2 regions of the Brevibacterium sp. K72 genome follow, and region 2 is predicted to be linked to the other one. Evidence: predicted binding sites of a transcription regulator. Region 2 holds the regulator's gene; the other holds the start of a gene.
The links. The regulator HrcA, encoded in region 2, represses chaperone genes, less so after heat shock. The targets are predictions, from matches to a motif close to TTNGCACTCGNNNNNNNCGAGTGCNAA.

Region 1: groL (chaperonin GroEL) is a predicted target of HrcA. The motif match lies at 3,168-3,194, and genes of this name have one in related genera.

What each region holds. Positions count from the first base shown of each region.
Region 1 covers NZ_CP191582.1:286,799-294,160, forward strand. Annotated here, with positions in the region: gene ACQ1RG_RS01315 (sulfite exporter TauE/SafE family protein) at 1-296, opposite strand, end outside; gene ACQ1RG_RS01320 (DUF1707 SHOCT-like domain-containing protein) at 409-1,179, shown strand; gene groL (chaperonin GroEL) at 1,375-3,012, opposite strand; gene ACQ1RG_RS01330 (cold-shock protein) at 3,616-3,819, opposite strand; gene ACQ1RG_RS01335 (LytR C-terminal domain-containing protein) at 4,098-4,751, opposite strand; gene ACQ1RG_RS01340 (DUF3263 domain-containing protein) at 4,754-5,020, opposite strand; gene ACQ1RG_RS01345 (aldehyde dehydrogenase family protein) at 5,370-6,836, opposite strand; gene ACQ1RG_RS01350 (uracil-DNA glycosylase) at 6,996-7,362, shown strand, end outside.
Region 2 covers NZ_CP191582.1:3,117,570-3,124,931, reverse strand. Annotated here, with positions in the region: gene hemW (radical SAM family heme chaperone HemW) at 1-278, shown strand, start outside; gene ACQ1RG_RS14160 (hypothetical protein) at 715-1,359, shown strand; gene ACQ1RG_RS14155 (DUF4870 domain-containing protein) at 1,436-2,233, opposite strand; gene ACQ1RG_RS14150 (DUF3097 domain-containing protein) at 2,428-3,285, opposite strand; gene hrcA (heat-inducible transcriptional repressor HrcA) at 3,422-4,474, shown strand; gene dnaJ (molecular chaperone DnaJ) at 4,576-5,688, shown strand; gene ACQ1RG_RS14135 (16S rRNA (uracil(1498)-N(3))-methyltransferase) at 5,685-6,467, shown strand; gene ACQ1RG_RS14130 (PhoH family protein) at 6,533-7,362, shown strand, end outside.

The DNA.
Region 1 (7,362 bases), 980 kb from region 2:
ATCTGCAGCGGCGCCGTCAGCAGGGCGGTCGTCAGGAGCGCTCCGGGCACGGTCCCGGCCACGGTGCCCACGGCCAGCTTCCAGAACACCGGCCACTCGACCTCGCGCCACGTCCGCGCGAAGACCGTGCCGCTGGCGATGATCCCGCAGAGGTTGACGAGGATGACGCCGGAGACCGGGTCGAGAAGGAGGACGAGGAACGGTCCGCTGACCAGCCCGAACCCCATCCCCGTCACCCGCTGTGAGAGTGCTCCGACGAAGACTGCGGCGAGGATGAGCACGACGACGGGTTCCACCAGAGAGAGTCTAGTGGCCGTTCAGGCCCCGTTCAGGGATGTCCGGGAGCGCGTCGGATTCGGCGCGAGATCCCAGGAACCGGGCCGCTCGTGCGGGGTTACAGTAAGAGGCATGGAAAGTCGTCCCCTCTGGTCCCGCTTCAGCGCAGACCCGCGCGCCTACGGCCAGGTCAGGGCTTCCGACGCCGATCGGGCCGTCGTCACCGACGTGCTCTCCGAGGCCTACGCCCTCGGGCAGATCGACGCCGGCGAGTTCGACGAGCGGATGGAGACGGCAGGACGCGTCAAGACTCTCGGCGAGATCCCCGACCTCGTCTCGGACCTCGTCGTCGCCGACGCTGAGGAGATCGACCCCGACCACCTCGACGAGGCTTCCCGCAAACGAGCTCTCGCACAGCTCGACGACGAGCGGATCCCCATCACTCCGACCCAGATCCAAGCCGCCGCCGAGAAGTACTACCGCGACCGCGTCCGCCGCGCCCTGCTCGGCATGGTCGCCGGTCCTGTCGGTTTCACGCTCCTCATCTGGGCGGTCTCCTCGATCGCGACAGGCGCCTTCATCTTCTTCTGGCCGATCTTCATCATCCTTCCGACGTTCTTCGGCGCGGTCTCCCAGATCACCGGCAAAGACGAGATCATCCGTCGGCGGAAGAAGGAGCTGACGAAACGGGCCAGGGCCCACCTCGGCGATGAGGAGGCCAAACGTCAGCTCGAGGCGCCCCAGCGCGACGTCGAGGACGACGACGTGGCCTTCGGCCACGGACTCCAGCCCCCGCACCCTCCGATGCCGCCGTACGGGCCGGGCCAGATCGATCCTCGCGACGACGAGCTGCGCAGGCGGCGCGAAGAGCGCCGCCACCGCCGCGAGAACCCCTGGGACTGAGTTGCCCGCGGTCGGCACCCCACCGTCCGGCCACCTCGGCGAGAGCTCGTGAGACAGCCTCGGCGAGGGCCCGTGAGACCGCCTCGCGGTGACAACGAGTAGTGACAACGAGTAGCGACAACGAGAAGCGACAACGAGAAGAGCCGTGCCGGCGTCCTTGCGGACACCGGCACGGCTCGTCGAGCGCTGGGCTGATCAGAAGCCCATGCCGCCCATTCCGTCCATACCGGCAGCGGCTGCGTCAGCACCCGGTGCGGCCTTCTCGGGCTTGTCGGCGACGACCGACTCGGTGGTGAGGAACAGACCGGCGATCGACGCGGCGTTCTGCAGAGCCGAACGGGTCACCTTGACCGGGTCGTTGATGCCTGCGGCGAGCAGGTCCTCGTACTCACCGGTGGCGGCGTTGAGGCCCCAGCCCGGCTCGAGGTTCGCGACCTTGTCGGCGACGACACCGGCTTCGAGACCGGCGTTCGTGGCGATCTGCTTGAGCGGAGCCTCGATGCCGACCTTGACGATGTTGGCACCCGTGGCCTCGTCGCCGGTGAGCGAGAGGTCGTCGAAGGCGGCCTTGCCGGCCTGGATGAGGGCGACGCCGCCGCCGGCGACGATTCCCTCTTCCACAGCGGCCTTGGCGTTGCGCACGGCGTCTTCGATGCGGTGCTTCGTCTCCTTGAGCTCGACCTCGGTCGCGGCTCCGGCCTTGATGACGGCAACACCGCCGGCCAGCTTGGCCAGGCGCTCCTGCAGCTTCTCACGGTCGTAATCGGAGTCCGAGTTCTCGATCTCGGCGCGGATCTGGGCCACGCGACCGGCGATCTCGTCGGCGTCTCCAGCACCTTCGATGATCGTCGTCTCGTCCTTCGTGACGACGACCTTGCGGGCGGTGCCGAGCAGGTCGAGGGTGACGTTGTCGAGCTTGAGCCCGACTTCCTCGGACACGACCTGGCCACCGGTGAGGATGGCGATGTCGGCGAGCTGGGCCTTGCGACGGTCACCGAAGCCCGGAGCCTTGACGGCCACGGACTTGAAGGTGCCGCGGATCTTGTTGAGCACGAGGACGGCGAGTGCTTCGCCCTCGACGTCCTCGGCGATGATCAGGAGCGGCTTGTTGGTCTGCTGGACCTTCTCGAGGACGGGCAGCAGATCCTTGACGTTCGAGATCTTCGAGTTGACGATGAGGATGTAGGGATCCTCGAGGACGGCTTCCTGGCGGTCGGTGTCGGTGACGAAGTAACCGGAGATGTAGCCCTTGTCGAAGCGCATGCCCTCGGTCAGTTCGAGCTCGAGTCCGAAGGTGTTGGACTCCTCGACGGTGACGACGCCTTCCTTGCCGACCTTGTCGATCGCCTCGGCGATGAGCTCACCGATCGCAGGGTCACCGGCGGAGATTCCGGCGGTGGCAGCGATCTGCTCCTTCGTCTCGATCTCGATGGCGTTGTCGAGCAGGACCTCGGTCACTGCGGCGACAGCCTTCTCGATTCCGCGCTTGAGGCTGAGCGGGTCAGCACCGGCCGCGACGTTGCGCAGACCCTCGCGGACGAGCGCCTGAGCGAGCACGGTGGCGGTGGTGGTGCCGTCGCCGGCGACGTCGTCAGTCTTCTTGGCGACTTCCTTGACGAGTTCGGCACCGATCTTCTCGTAGGGATCCTCGAGCTCGATCTCCTTGGCGATGGACACGCCGTCGTTGGTGATCGTGGGTGCGCCCCACTGCTTTTCGAGCACGACGTTGCGGCCGCGCGGTCCGAGCGTCACCTTGACCGCGTCCGCAAGCTGGTTGAGACCGGCTTCGAGTCCCCGACGAGCTTCTTCGTCGAATGCAATCATCTTTGCCATAGTGGCTTAGATCCTCCCTGATGGAGTGGACTGGAATCCCAGAGCAGTCGTCAGCGCCCGCGACGGCAGAGAGTGTGTCCGCATGTTCCATTCCACACGGGGACCACGCTCTCGAGACGACTGATGCGATCCCGTGGTTTTCACCACCACTAGATTTAGCACTCTCAGGGGGAGAGTGCAAACGAAATCCTCGCGAAGCCAGGAATTCCGGGGAGTCTCTGAGGAACGATGACGAGAAGCGACCGACGGCAGGTCGACGCGAACGGTCAGGCCTGGGGCGGCGACCGTAGGCGACGGACGAGTCGCACCACCAGGGGGCGCGGTGAACGTCCGCCAGCAGTGCCCCACCGACCGACAGCGCGCGACCGGAGGACGGCGCCCCACCGACCGGCGTCGCCGCGATACCGCGGGGTGAGCCCCGCGCAAAATGCAGAGGCGCCGAGTCGTCATCGACTCGGCGCCTCGTCGCTCGATGTCCGCAGAGCCGACCGTCAGACGGCCATCGCAGCGGACCGATGACGCCGGCAGCGAAAACCGCGGCCCCGCGATCTGCGGAGATCGCGGGGCACGGTCGCGCACGGCTTCACGCCGGCGACATCAGACTCAGAGGAGGGTGACGGATTCCGCCTGGGGACCCTTCTGACCTTCTCCGACCTCGAACTCAACCTGCTGGCCCTCTTCGAGGGAGCGGTAGCCGTCCATCTGGATCGCGCTCCAGTGGACGAACACGTCCTGGCCGTCGCCTTCGAGGGTGATGAATCCGTAGCCCTTTTCGGCGTTGAACCACTTGACGGTGCCTTGTGCCATTACTTCTCCATAGAATGCAGTGTCATTTGAAATCCGCTTCCGACACAACGCAGTGCCGGAATCCGAACGCTAGTAAACCTCAACAGACCCCGCGATTTCTCTCATTGACCTCTGGAGATTGATCTCGGTGAAGCACGATCAGAACACAAGGTGCAGTGCTTGCCTAGCTGGTAAAACTCTACCCCAGGGCCGGGCGGGCCAGAGGTTCGCTCAACACTGTTATCAATTCGTTACATTTGATTTCAGGCGGCATTCATCCTGTGAATTCGCGTGAACTCTCAGCCCTCACCGAGGCCGGTGCCCTCAGACTGTCCGCCTTCGGATCCAGCACTGCCGGCGCCCGAGCCGGTCCCTTCGGATTCAGCACTTCCCGAACCCGAATCCGTGCCGCTCGACGACGGTCCGCGCTGGGCGATGTCCGAGCACACGACGACGGTGAGGTCGGCGGTGAAGTCGTCCGACTGCTCCGTGGCCTCGATGCCGAGGGCGTCGGCGACGAGCTTCGCCTGCGCGGCCGAGCCCTTGTCCTTGTAGTAGACGACCGAGTCGCTGCGGGCAGTCGAGTAGTTGCCGACCTTGCCGATGGTCCAGCCCTTCTCCTCGACCGCGTCGGAGAACCTCTTCGCGACGCCGGAGACTCCCGAGCCATTGAGCACGTCGACCGTGAGCGAGGAGTCGACGACGCTGACTTCGCTCTCCGAGGGGCTCGGCGTCGCCGGCGCCGAGGTCTCCGGGGCGGGTTCGCCGACGGTCGTCTCGGGGTCGCGCATGGACGAGGTGATGATGTTGATCGCCGCGACGACGAGGAGGACCGCGACGAGCGCGAGGACGATGACCAGCGTGATCGCCCCGAGGTTCGACGAGGCCGCGGAGTCCTGCCGATGGGCTCCACTGCGGCGGCCTGGCTCGATGGAGTCGAATTCGTCAGTCATGGCTACCTCGAGACGCGGGCCTGCGCACGTTCGCTCTGTCGCGTCGTGCGGATCCGGCGCAGCCGCTTGACGAGCATCGGATCGCTCGCGAGGGCCGCCGGATTGTCGAGCAGGGAGTTGAGTATCTGGAAGTAGCTCGTCGCCGACATGTCGAAGCGCTCGCGGATCGCGTGGTCCTTCGCACCGCCGTACTTCCACCAGCGCCGCTCGAATTCCAGAACGGACACCTCGAGCTCACTCAGTTCAGGGGTGCCCTCGTTCTGCGGCATAGACGGTGTGCTCCTTCGGGTGTGTACTCTGAAGCTTATGCTATCGCCAGAATGACACGGCTGTCATTCCCGCCGCGCCAGCTCGCCCCTCCGAGACCCGCAGGGACGGCGGACTCGGCTCTGCACCGGGGATTCCCCCTCGCCGAGGCGACCGCCGGGTCCCGCCGGGCGTGACCGTCACCGTTGCGGAAGTCACAGTCGGTCCCGGCCTATGGAACCTGCACGGCCCGAGCGGGGCAGAGCACGACCCGCGCACAGCGGGGCTGTGCACGACCGGGAGCAGGGGCCGATGCCCCTGCCCCCGGTCGGGAGACCGTCACCCCGCCGCGGGTGCGCTGCGGCTCCTCCCTCAGCGGATGCGGATGTTGACCTGTTTGATCTGGGTGAAGCCCTCGAGCATGCCCTCGAGGGAGGCCTCACGTCCGAAGCCCGAGTTCTTCATGCCGCCGTAGGCCTGTCCTGCCAGCTGACCGCCGCCCTGGTTGACCTGGATCCATCCGGACTCGATCCGGTCGGCCATCGTCAGAGCCGAGTCGAGGTCCTTCGTGAACACGTAGGCGGCGAGTCCGTACTCGTTCGTGTTCGCCATGCCGATGACCTCGTCGACGGTCTTCCAGGGGATGACCGAGAGGACGGGACCGAAGATCTCCTCCTGGCTCGTCTGCCAGTCGTTCTGGGCCTTCGAGAAGATCACCGGAGCATGGTAGAAGCCGGGTTCGCCGACATTGAGCTCACCGTGGCCGTCGTAGGCGATCTCGACGCCGTCCATCGACTTGCCCATCTCGATGTAGTCAGCGACCTGGTCGTACTGCTTCTCGTTGATGATCGCGCCGATGTCCGTCTCCTCGTCACGCGGATCGCCGACCTTCATCTTCTTCACCGCGGCGACGAGCTTGGCGAGGAACGAGTCGTAGATGTCCTCATGGAGGAAGAGGCGCGAGCCCATCGTGCATGACTGCCCCTGGCGGGCGAAGCGCGTCGAGAGGAGGACCTGCTCGACCGTGTCCTCGTCGTCGGAGTCGGGGAAGATGATGTTCGGGCTCTTGCCCCCGAGCTCCATCGACGAGTGCGCCAGACGCCTGCCGGCCACCTCGGCGACGTGCCGACCGACGTTCGTCGACCCGGTGAACGAGAGCTTATCGACATCGGGATGGACGTTGAGGGCCTCGCCGATGACCGAGCCCTTGCCGGTGACGACGTTGAGGACGCCGGGCGGAAGGATCCCGTCGAGGAGCTCGGCCATCTTGAGGATCGTCAGCGGAGCGTCCTCGGCCGACTTGAGGACGATCGTGTTGCCGGCGGCGAGCGCGGCAGGGGTCTTGAACGCCGCGATCATCAGCGGCGAGTTCCACGGGAGGATGCCGGCGACGACGCCCAGCGGCACCCGCTTCGTGTACTGGAGCTGCCTGTCTCCGGCCGGCAGGGTCGTGCCCTTGACCTCACCGGCGACGCCGCCCATGTAGCGGAAGAGATCGGCGAGGATGACGGTCTCGGGCCTCGCCTGCGTGCGGATCGCGTTGCCGGTGTCGAGCGCGGTGAGCTCAGCGAGCTCCTCCGAACCGGCTTCGAGCGCGTCGGCGCACTTGATGAGCAGCTTCTGCCGCTCCTTGAACGGCAGTCCTGCCCATTCGGGGAAGGCGGCGCGAGCGGCCTTGACCGCCCGGTCTGCGTCGGCCTCCTTGCCCTCGGGCACCGTGGCGATGACGACGTTGCGGTCGATCGGGGTGATGACGTCATGGGTCTCCCCGTCGAGGGCGTCGACCCATTCTCCGCCGATGTACATCTTCCAGGGTGTGGCGTCGGGAAATTCCGTCATTGGGGTACTCTCACCTTCCAGGTTCTCCGATGAACTCGTTCTCCCGAGCATAGCCCCTGGCCCCTGCCGATCTGAACGCCGGAGGGCTGGGCGATCATGCACACCTCGTCTGCGCTCGGAGCACACGGCGGCCGACGCGTGCTCGATAGAATCACCGGCATGACCTCGAATGCGCAGCTGAGCACGATCATGTCCCCCGACTGGGCCGAGGCGCTCGCCGACTCCGAAGCCGACATCCACCTCATGGGCGACTTCCTCCGAGCGGAGAACGCCGCCGGACGCTCCTACCTGCCGGCGGGCGAGGCGGTCTTCCGCGCCTTCGCCGAGCCCCTGTCCGAGGTCAGGGTCCTCATCGTCGGCCAGGACCCCTACCCGACCCCGGGTCATCCGATCGGCCTCTCCTTCGCCGTCGACCCCGAGGTCAGGCCGCTGCCGCGGTCCCTGACGAACATCTACAAGGAGCTCGCCGACGACCTCGGGATCCCTCCTGCCGCCCACGGCGACCTGCGCGCGTGGTCCCGGCAGG
Region 2 (7,362 bases):
GGTCGGACAGGCTCCTCGCCGGTCACTCCCCGGCGATCGGACGGGAGGTGCTCTCGGAGACGACGCGCGAGATCGAGCGGATCATGCTCGCCGCCCGCATCGACTCCGAGCTGCCCCTCGATTCGCTGGGCCTCGGCAGCGAGGCGGCGATCCGCACCTTCGTCAAGCAGGGACTTCTCGACGCCGCGGCGGTCGCCGACGGCCGGTTCTCCCCGACGCTCCAGGGCCGGCTCATGGCCGACCATATGGTCAGGGTGCTCACCGACTACGTACGGTGACGCCCACCATGACGCCCGACGATGACGTGCGGAAACGGCCTGCGTTCGTCGGAGGGCTCCTGCTAGACTGACTACACCTATCGTGGATGATGTGGTGTACCTTTCGTGGACCCCCGACGGTGCGGAGCAAGCGAGGTGGACGATGTCGAACCCTCAGCCCGAAGATGACCGACACGGCCGACAGGACTCTGCTGTGCCTGGAGCGAATGCGGACCGGGGTTCTGATTCCCGCCCGCCCGGCGTTGATCCGCGTGGAGGCCAGCCGCCTGTTCCGGAGTCGCCAGCACCGCCTCCGTCTTACCTCCCGCCGCAGGCATCCGGGCCGCCTCCGCGCTCGAGACCCCGGCGGCACTCGTCCCGGCGGCCGTCGGGGACGGCAGACCTCAGGCGTCTGGGCAGAGATGCCGTGGGCGCAGCGGCGACGGCTGCTGAGTCCGTGCAACGGTCCGACCTCTGGAAGCGGGGACGCGCGGCGGCGGGAAGCGCTTCACGGGCGGCGGCAGCGAAAGGACGCGCCGCGGCACACACGACTGCGGCGGCCTCGACGACCGCATGGCGTCACGGCAGGGACATGTATGCGGTCTCGAGTCGACTTCCCGGCGAGGGGCACGGCCGCCCGAGTCGGCCGTGGGAGATCCGCACCGCTGCTGTCCTCGGGCTCATCGCGCCGTTGTTCATCGTCCTCGCGATCATCTCGATGGCAGTCACCGGTGGACGCACACTGAGGTCGTTCGGCTGGATGCTGCGCGGCATCGGGGACACGACCGGCGTCGAACCGGTCAACGCCGCTGCCGACATCTCAACGGGCCTGGCGGACGCCCTCGTCGCCTTCGGCATCATTGTGGGGCTCGTGGTCATCGCGGCGTTCTGCATCTATGCGTGGAGAGTGCTCGTGGGGCGCGGTCACGCCAAATGGGTGGCGCTCATCGCTCTCGTCGCCTCACTCTTCGTCCTCACTCCGTTCAGTCCGGTTCTCACCGCAGGGTTTCAGATCTTCGCGACGGCCAGTCTTGTCTTCGCCTTCCTCCCGCGTTCGTCGGCGTGGTTCGTCCACCGCCGGAACAGGCGATTCTCACGGTGAGCCGAAACAGGACCGCCGCCTGCGCAGATGCGCAGACGGCGGGTCCGAGAGTCGGCGGCTCAATGGCCGCAGCTGATCACTTGATGAAGTTGATCGTCAGCGGGAACTTGTAGCCCTCGCCCTTGTTCGCAGCCACGGCGGCGATGATGTAGATGACCGCGTAGACGAGCGGGATGAGGAACGCGAAGTAGACGATGAGGAATCCGAAGCCCATCGTCACGAACGCGAGGATGGTGCCGATGATGCCGAGGACGATCGAGGCGGCGAACGTGGCGATCATGTTCGTGATCCACGCGTTCGTGCCCTGGCGGGCGTAGTCGCGGACGAAGGGCGACTCGTCCTTCTTCACGAGGAACATGATGAGCGGGAGGAAGCCGACGAAGAGCGACCCGATGTTCGTCCACAGCGCGGTGGTCCGCTCGGAGTCGGTGGCGTTCCAGAAGCGCTCGGAGCCCGGACCGTACGCGGACTCGGGCAGGTTGGCGGAGTCGAACATCGCGGGGTTGGCGTGCATCGCGGGCTGGACGCCGTACTGCTGGCCGCCGTAGTTCTGCTGGCCGCCGTACTGCTGGCCATAGCCCTGCTGCGAGCCGTACTGCTGAGCGCCGTAGTTCTGCTGGGAACCGTGCTGCTGCTGGCCGCCGTAGCTCTGCGGCTGGCTGCCATACTGGTTCTGCTGGGAGCCATAACCCTGCTGACCGTAGCCCTGCTGCGAACCGGAGTTCTGCTGGGAGTCGTACTGCTGCTGCGAACCGGAGTTCTGCTGCGGCTGCTGGCTGTAGGGCTGCTGGGGTCCGGACGCCTGGGTGTAGTTCGGAGGCATCGGACGCGACTGGTTCGGCTCTCCGTTCGGAGGCTGCGGGGAGTTCGACATGAGGGTCCTTTCGAGAAGCTTCTGCACTTCCACCCTAGACCAGCGGCCCCAGCCGAAGGGTGGGAGCGGCGTTCCAAGTTCGTCACAACTGCCTCGGAGCCGGGCCCTTGCGACTGCCTCGGAGTCGAAACCGCAGCGACCTCAGTCCCCGCAGCGACCTCAGTCCACGCAGCCCCGCAGCGAACTCAGACCCCTCAGTCCACGGTGACGAAGTCGATGAGCTCCTCGACCCGGCCCGAGAGCGTCGGCTCGACATCGGCGATCGTGCTCACGGACCTGAGGATCCGCACCCATCCGGCGGCGACGTCCTTGTGATCGGCGTGCGGCCAGCCGATGCGGCGCAGTATCCCCGTCTTCCAGTCCTCTCCGCGCGGGACGGTCGGCCATGCGGCGATGCCGACGACGTGCGGCTTGACCGCCTGCCAGATGTCGACGTACGGGTGGCCGATGATGTGGACGACGTCGCGGTAGCGCGGATCGGAGCGGACCGCCTCGGCGATCTTCGACTCCTTCGTCCCGGAGACGAGATGGTCGGCGAGGATCCCGACCCGATGCTGCCGGTCCGGGCCGAACTCGGCGAGCTTGTCGGCGACGTCGTCGAGTCCGCCGAGGGGTTCGACGACGACGCCTTCGATCCGCAGGTCGTCGCCCCAGATCTTCTCGACGAGCTCGGCGTCGTGCTTGCCCTCGGCCCAGATCCGCGACCCCCTGGCCACCCGCGCCTTCGCGCCGACCACGGCACGTGAGCCCGAGGCTGTACGACCGGGGGCAGCCGGCTTGCGCTTGGGCAGGCGAAGGTCGACAGGCTCGCCCTCGAGGAGGAAGCCGGGGCCGAGCGGAAATGACCGGACAGCGCCGCGGCGGTCCTCGAGTTTGACGACGACGCCGCCCGTCGTCTTCTCGGCACCGACGACGGCGCCGACGAAACCGCTCATCGCGTCTTCGAGCACCATGCCGAGGCCGACCTCGACGGGGCGGGACTTCTTGGGCCGGTGCGAGGACGGCGACGAACCGGAGAGCACGTCCGAACCATAGCGATCAAAGGCATTCACAGCCCACCAGCGTAGTGAATGCGCAGGGCCGATCCGCGCTGACCCGCGGGTGGGGCGGCGGAAAGTGAATTCACCGGAGAAGAGGCGTAGAATTGGCACTCGGACTATTCGAGTGCCAAATTCCGGGAGGAGTCGGATGAACGACAGCAGGCGCGCGCAGGTGCTCCGTGCGATCGTCGAAGACTTCGTGGCCACGAACGAACCCGTGGGGTCGAAGGCGATCGTGCAGCGGCACACCCTCGGGGTGTCGCCCGCGACGATCCGCAACGACATGGCTCAGCTCGAGGCCGAGGGATACATCGCCCAGCCGCACACCTCGGCGGGGCGCATCCCCACCGACCTCGGCTACCGCATGTTCGTCGACCGCATCGACGAGTTCAAACCGCTCAGCGCCGCCGAGCGCCGCGCGATCATCCAGCTCGTCGAAAGCGAATCCGACCTCGACGGGATGCTCGACCGCACGGTCCGCCTGCTCGCCGGGCTCACCCACCAGGTCGCGCTCATCCAGTACCCCATGGTCTCGCAGGCCAGGGTCAAGCACATCGAGGTCGTCGGTCTCGCCGCCGGCCGGATCCTCGTCGTCCTCATCACCGACGCGGGCCAGGTCGAGCAGAAGATCGTCGGCCTCGCCGAGGCGGTCGATGAGGAGGATCTCGCCCGCATCCGTGAGCGGATCAACGCCGAGTTCGCCGGCCGGAAGCTCTCACGCATCGACCTCGGCGAGGCCGCCGGAGCGGCGGAGTCGGATCACGCCCCTGCCGAGGGCATGGCCGAAGTCCCAGGGGGAGAGGCGACGTTCGCCCGCCTCCGCGACGCCGTCATCGATCTTGTCGCCGCGACCCGCGAAGAGCGGATCATCATGGCCGGCACCGCGAACCTCGCCCGCTCGGGCAAGGAGTTCGGCGAGCAGATGGCCCCGATCCTCGAAGCCTTCGAAGAGCAGGTCGTCCTCCTCAAGCTGCTCACCTCGATGGCCGAGGACCACGCCGAGATCAGTGTCCGCATCGGCCGTGAGAACACTCACGAGTCCTTCAGCTCGACATCCGTCGTCGCCGCCGAATATGGTCATGTGGCAGGATCCTCGGCCCGCCTCGCCGTGCTCGGTCCGACCCGCATGGACTATCCGACGACGATCTCGGCCGTGCGCGCCGTCGCCAAATACGTGTCCTCCGCCCTCGAACGGGGATAGGCGAGGCCTCACCGGCGGGCGCAGCGCCCGTCGCCCCAGACAGTCCCACCTGACAGACAGTTCCACACACCACGATCACCATCAGGGAGAGAGAAGTTTCAGTGGCCGATCACTACGAAACACTCGGAGTGTCCAAGGACGCTTCGGCGGCTGAGATCAAGAAGTCGTACCTCAAGCTGGCCCGGAAGTACCACCCCGACGTCAACCCCGGCTACGACGAGGAATTCAAGTCGATCTCACTCGCCTACGAGGTCCTCTCCGATCCGCAGAAGCGCCGCAACTACGACATGGGCGGCGGCGAGAACGGTCAGGGCTTCCCTGCCGGCGGCTTCGGCGGCTTCGGCGACATCTTCGAGACCTTCTTCGGCGGCGGGGGCGGCTCCGCCGGTGGTCCGATCCCGCGCACCCAGCGCGGCAAGGACGCCCTCGTCGGCGTCAACATCGATCTGCGCACCGCGGCCTTCGGCGGCACCGTCGACCTCGACGTCACCACTGCGGTCGTGTGCGAGACGTGCAGCGGCGCCGGCACCCAGGACGGCACCTCGATCGAGACGTGCTCGCTGTGCCACGGCTCCGGCAGCATCCAGCGGATGACCCGCACCCTGCTCGGTCAGATGGTGACGAACCAGACGTGCAACCAGTGCCACGGCTTCGGCACCGTCATCCCGCACCCCTGCCTCAACTGCCAGGGCGACGGACGCGTGCGCAAGCAGCGGACGATGAAGATCCGCATCCCCGCCGGAGTCTCCGACGGCACGCGCATCCAGCTCTCCGCCCAGGGCGAGGTCGGCCCTGGCGGCGGTCCCGCCGGTGACCTCTTCGTCGAGGTCATGGTCACCCGCCATGAGGTCTTCCGCCGCGACGGCGACAACCTCCGCGCTGCCGTCTCGGTGCCCATGACCGCGGCGGCGCTCGGCGCCCGCATCCCGTTCGAGACCTTCGACGGCACCCAGGACCTCGACATCGAACCCGGCACTCAGTCGGGCACGGTCGTCAGGCTTCCGGGCCTCGGCGCGACCCGCCTGCGGACCGAGACCCGCGGGGACCTCCTCATCACCGTCGAGGTCACCACGCCCGACAGGCTCGACGACGAACAGCGGGAGCTGCTCGCCCGACTCGCGACGGTCCGCGGCGAGGAGACACCGCGCGCGCAGATCACGACCGAGAACCGCGGCATGTTCTCCCGCATGCGTGAGAAGTTCGCCGGTCGGTGAGCCTCCCGGTCTTCCATTCCCCGCAGGCCGCCGAGGCGGTCGCCGGTTCCGCGCTCACGCTCGGTGAGGACGTCGCCGGGCACGCCGTGCGCGTGCGCCGGATCGGCCCCGGCGAGGAGATCGACGTCGTCGACGGGCACGGGGTCCGCGCCCGCGGAACCGTGAGCACCGCCTCGGCGACTGCACTCGTCCTCGACGTCACCGAGGTCACCCGGACTCCCGAGCACGGACCTCGGCTCGTCCTCGTCCAGGCGCTTGCGAAGGGCGACCGCGACCTCCAGGCGATCGAGGCGGCCACCGAGATCGGCGTCGACGAGGTCATCCCATGGGCGGCCGAACGCTCGATCGCCGACTGGCCGGCGAAGAAGGCCGCGAAGATGGCCGCGAAATGGGAGAACCTCCTCACCGCGGCCTCCCTCCAGTCGCGGCGCTCGCGCTTCCCCGTCCTCGGGGAGCTCGCACGCGGCACGGGACTGGCCCACCGCCTCGGCGAGGGGACCGGGGATTCCGCTGCAGCCGACCCGGGTGGGGAGGCGATCTTCGTCCTCCACGAAGCCGCGGCGACCCGCCTGACCGCGCAGCTGCGGGACCTCGATGCGGGCAGCACCGAGCGCATCGTCCTCATCGTCGGACCCGAAGGCGGGATCACCGAGGCCGAGCTCGAGGCCCTGCAGGGGATCGGGGCGCGCACCGTCGTCCTCGGCGACACCGTCCTCCGGTCCTCCTCGGCGGGACCGGCCGGACTCGTCCTCGCGCAGAATTCCCTGGGCCGCTGGTGACGAACCGGACTACGATAGAAGCTGACCTGTCCTCACCTCGGGTGAGCGCGCGACGCTCCGCCTGAGTGACCTACGAACGAAGGACCATTCTGGACACCTCCACCGATTCATCGACCGCAGCGGACTCGGCGTCCTCGGAGACCGTCCGCCTCGTCATCCCGGACTCGATCGACCTCGTCGAGTTCTTCGGCCCCGGAGAGGCGAACCTCCGCACGCTCGAGAGGGTCTTCTCCGGACTCGACCTCCACCTGCGCGGCAACCAGCTCCAGGCCGCCGGCGATCCCGACCAGGTGAGCTCGTTCGTCACCGTCATCGGTGAGCTGAAGAAGCTCCACCAGTCGGGCCATCGCATCGATGAGGAGACGATCGACCGCGTCGCCTCGTTCTCCTCCGAGGGCAAGGCGGCCTCGGCGGTGATGGGCACGAACATCCTCTCGACCCGAGGGAAGTCGATCCGCCCGAAGACGATGGGCCAGCACGACTACGTCAAGGCGATCCGGAACAACACGATCACCTTCGGCATCGGCCCGGCGGGCACGGGCAAGACCTATCTGGCGATGGCCATGGCCGTCAACGCCCTCCAGAACAAGGACGTCTCACGGATCATCCTCACCCGCCCGGCCGTCGAAGCCGGGGAGCGCCTCGGATTCCTTCCGGGCACGCTGGGGGAGAAGATCGACCCGTACGTCCGCCCCCTCTACGACGCCCTCCACGACATGGTCGACCCCGAGTCGATCCCGATGCTCATCGAGACGGGCACGATCGAGGTCGCCCCGCTCGCCTACATGCGCGGGCGCACCCTCAATGACGCCTTCATCGTCCTCGACGAGGCCCAGAACACGACGGGCGAGCAGATGAAGATGTTCCTCACGCGGCTCGGCTTCGGCTCCCGGAT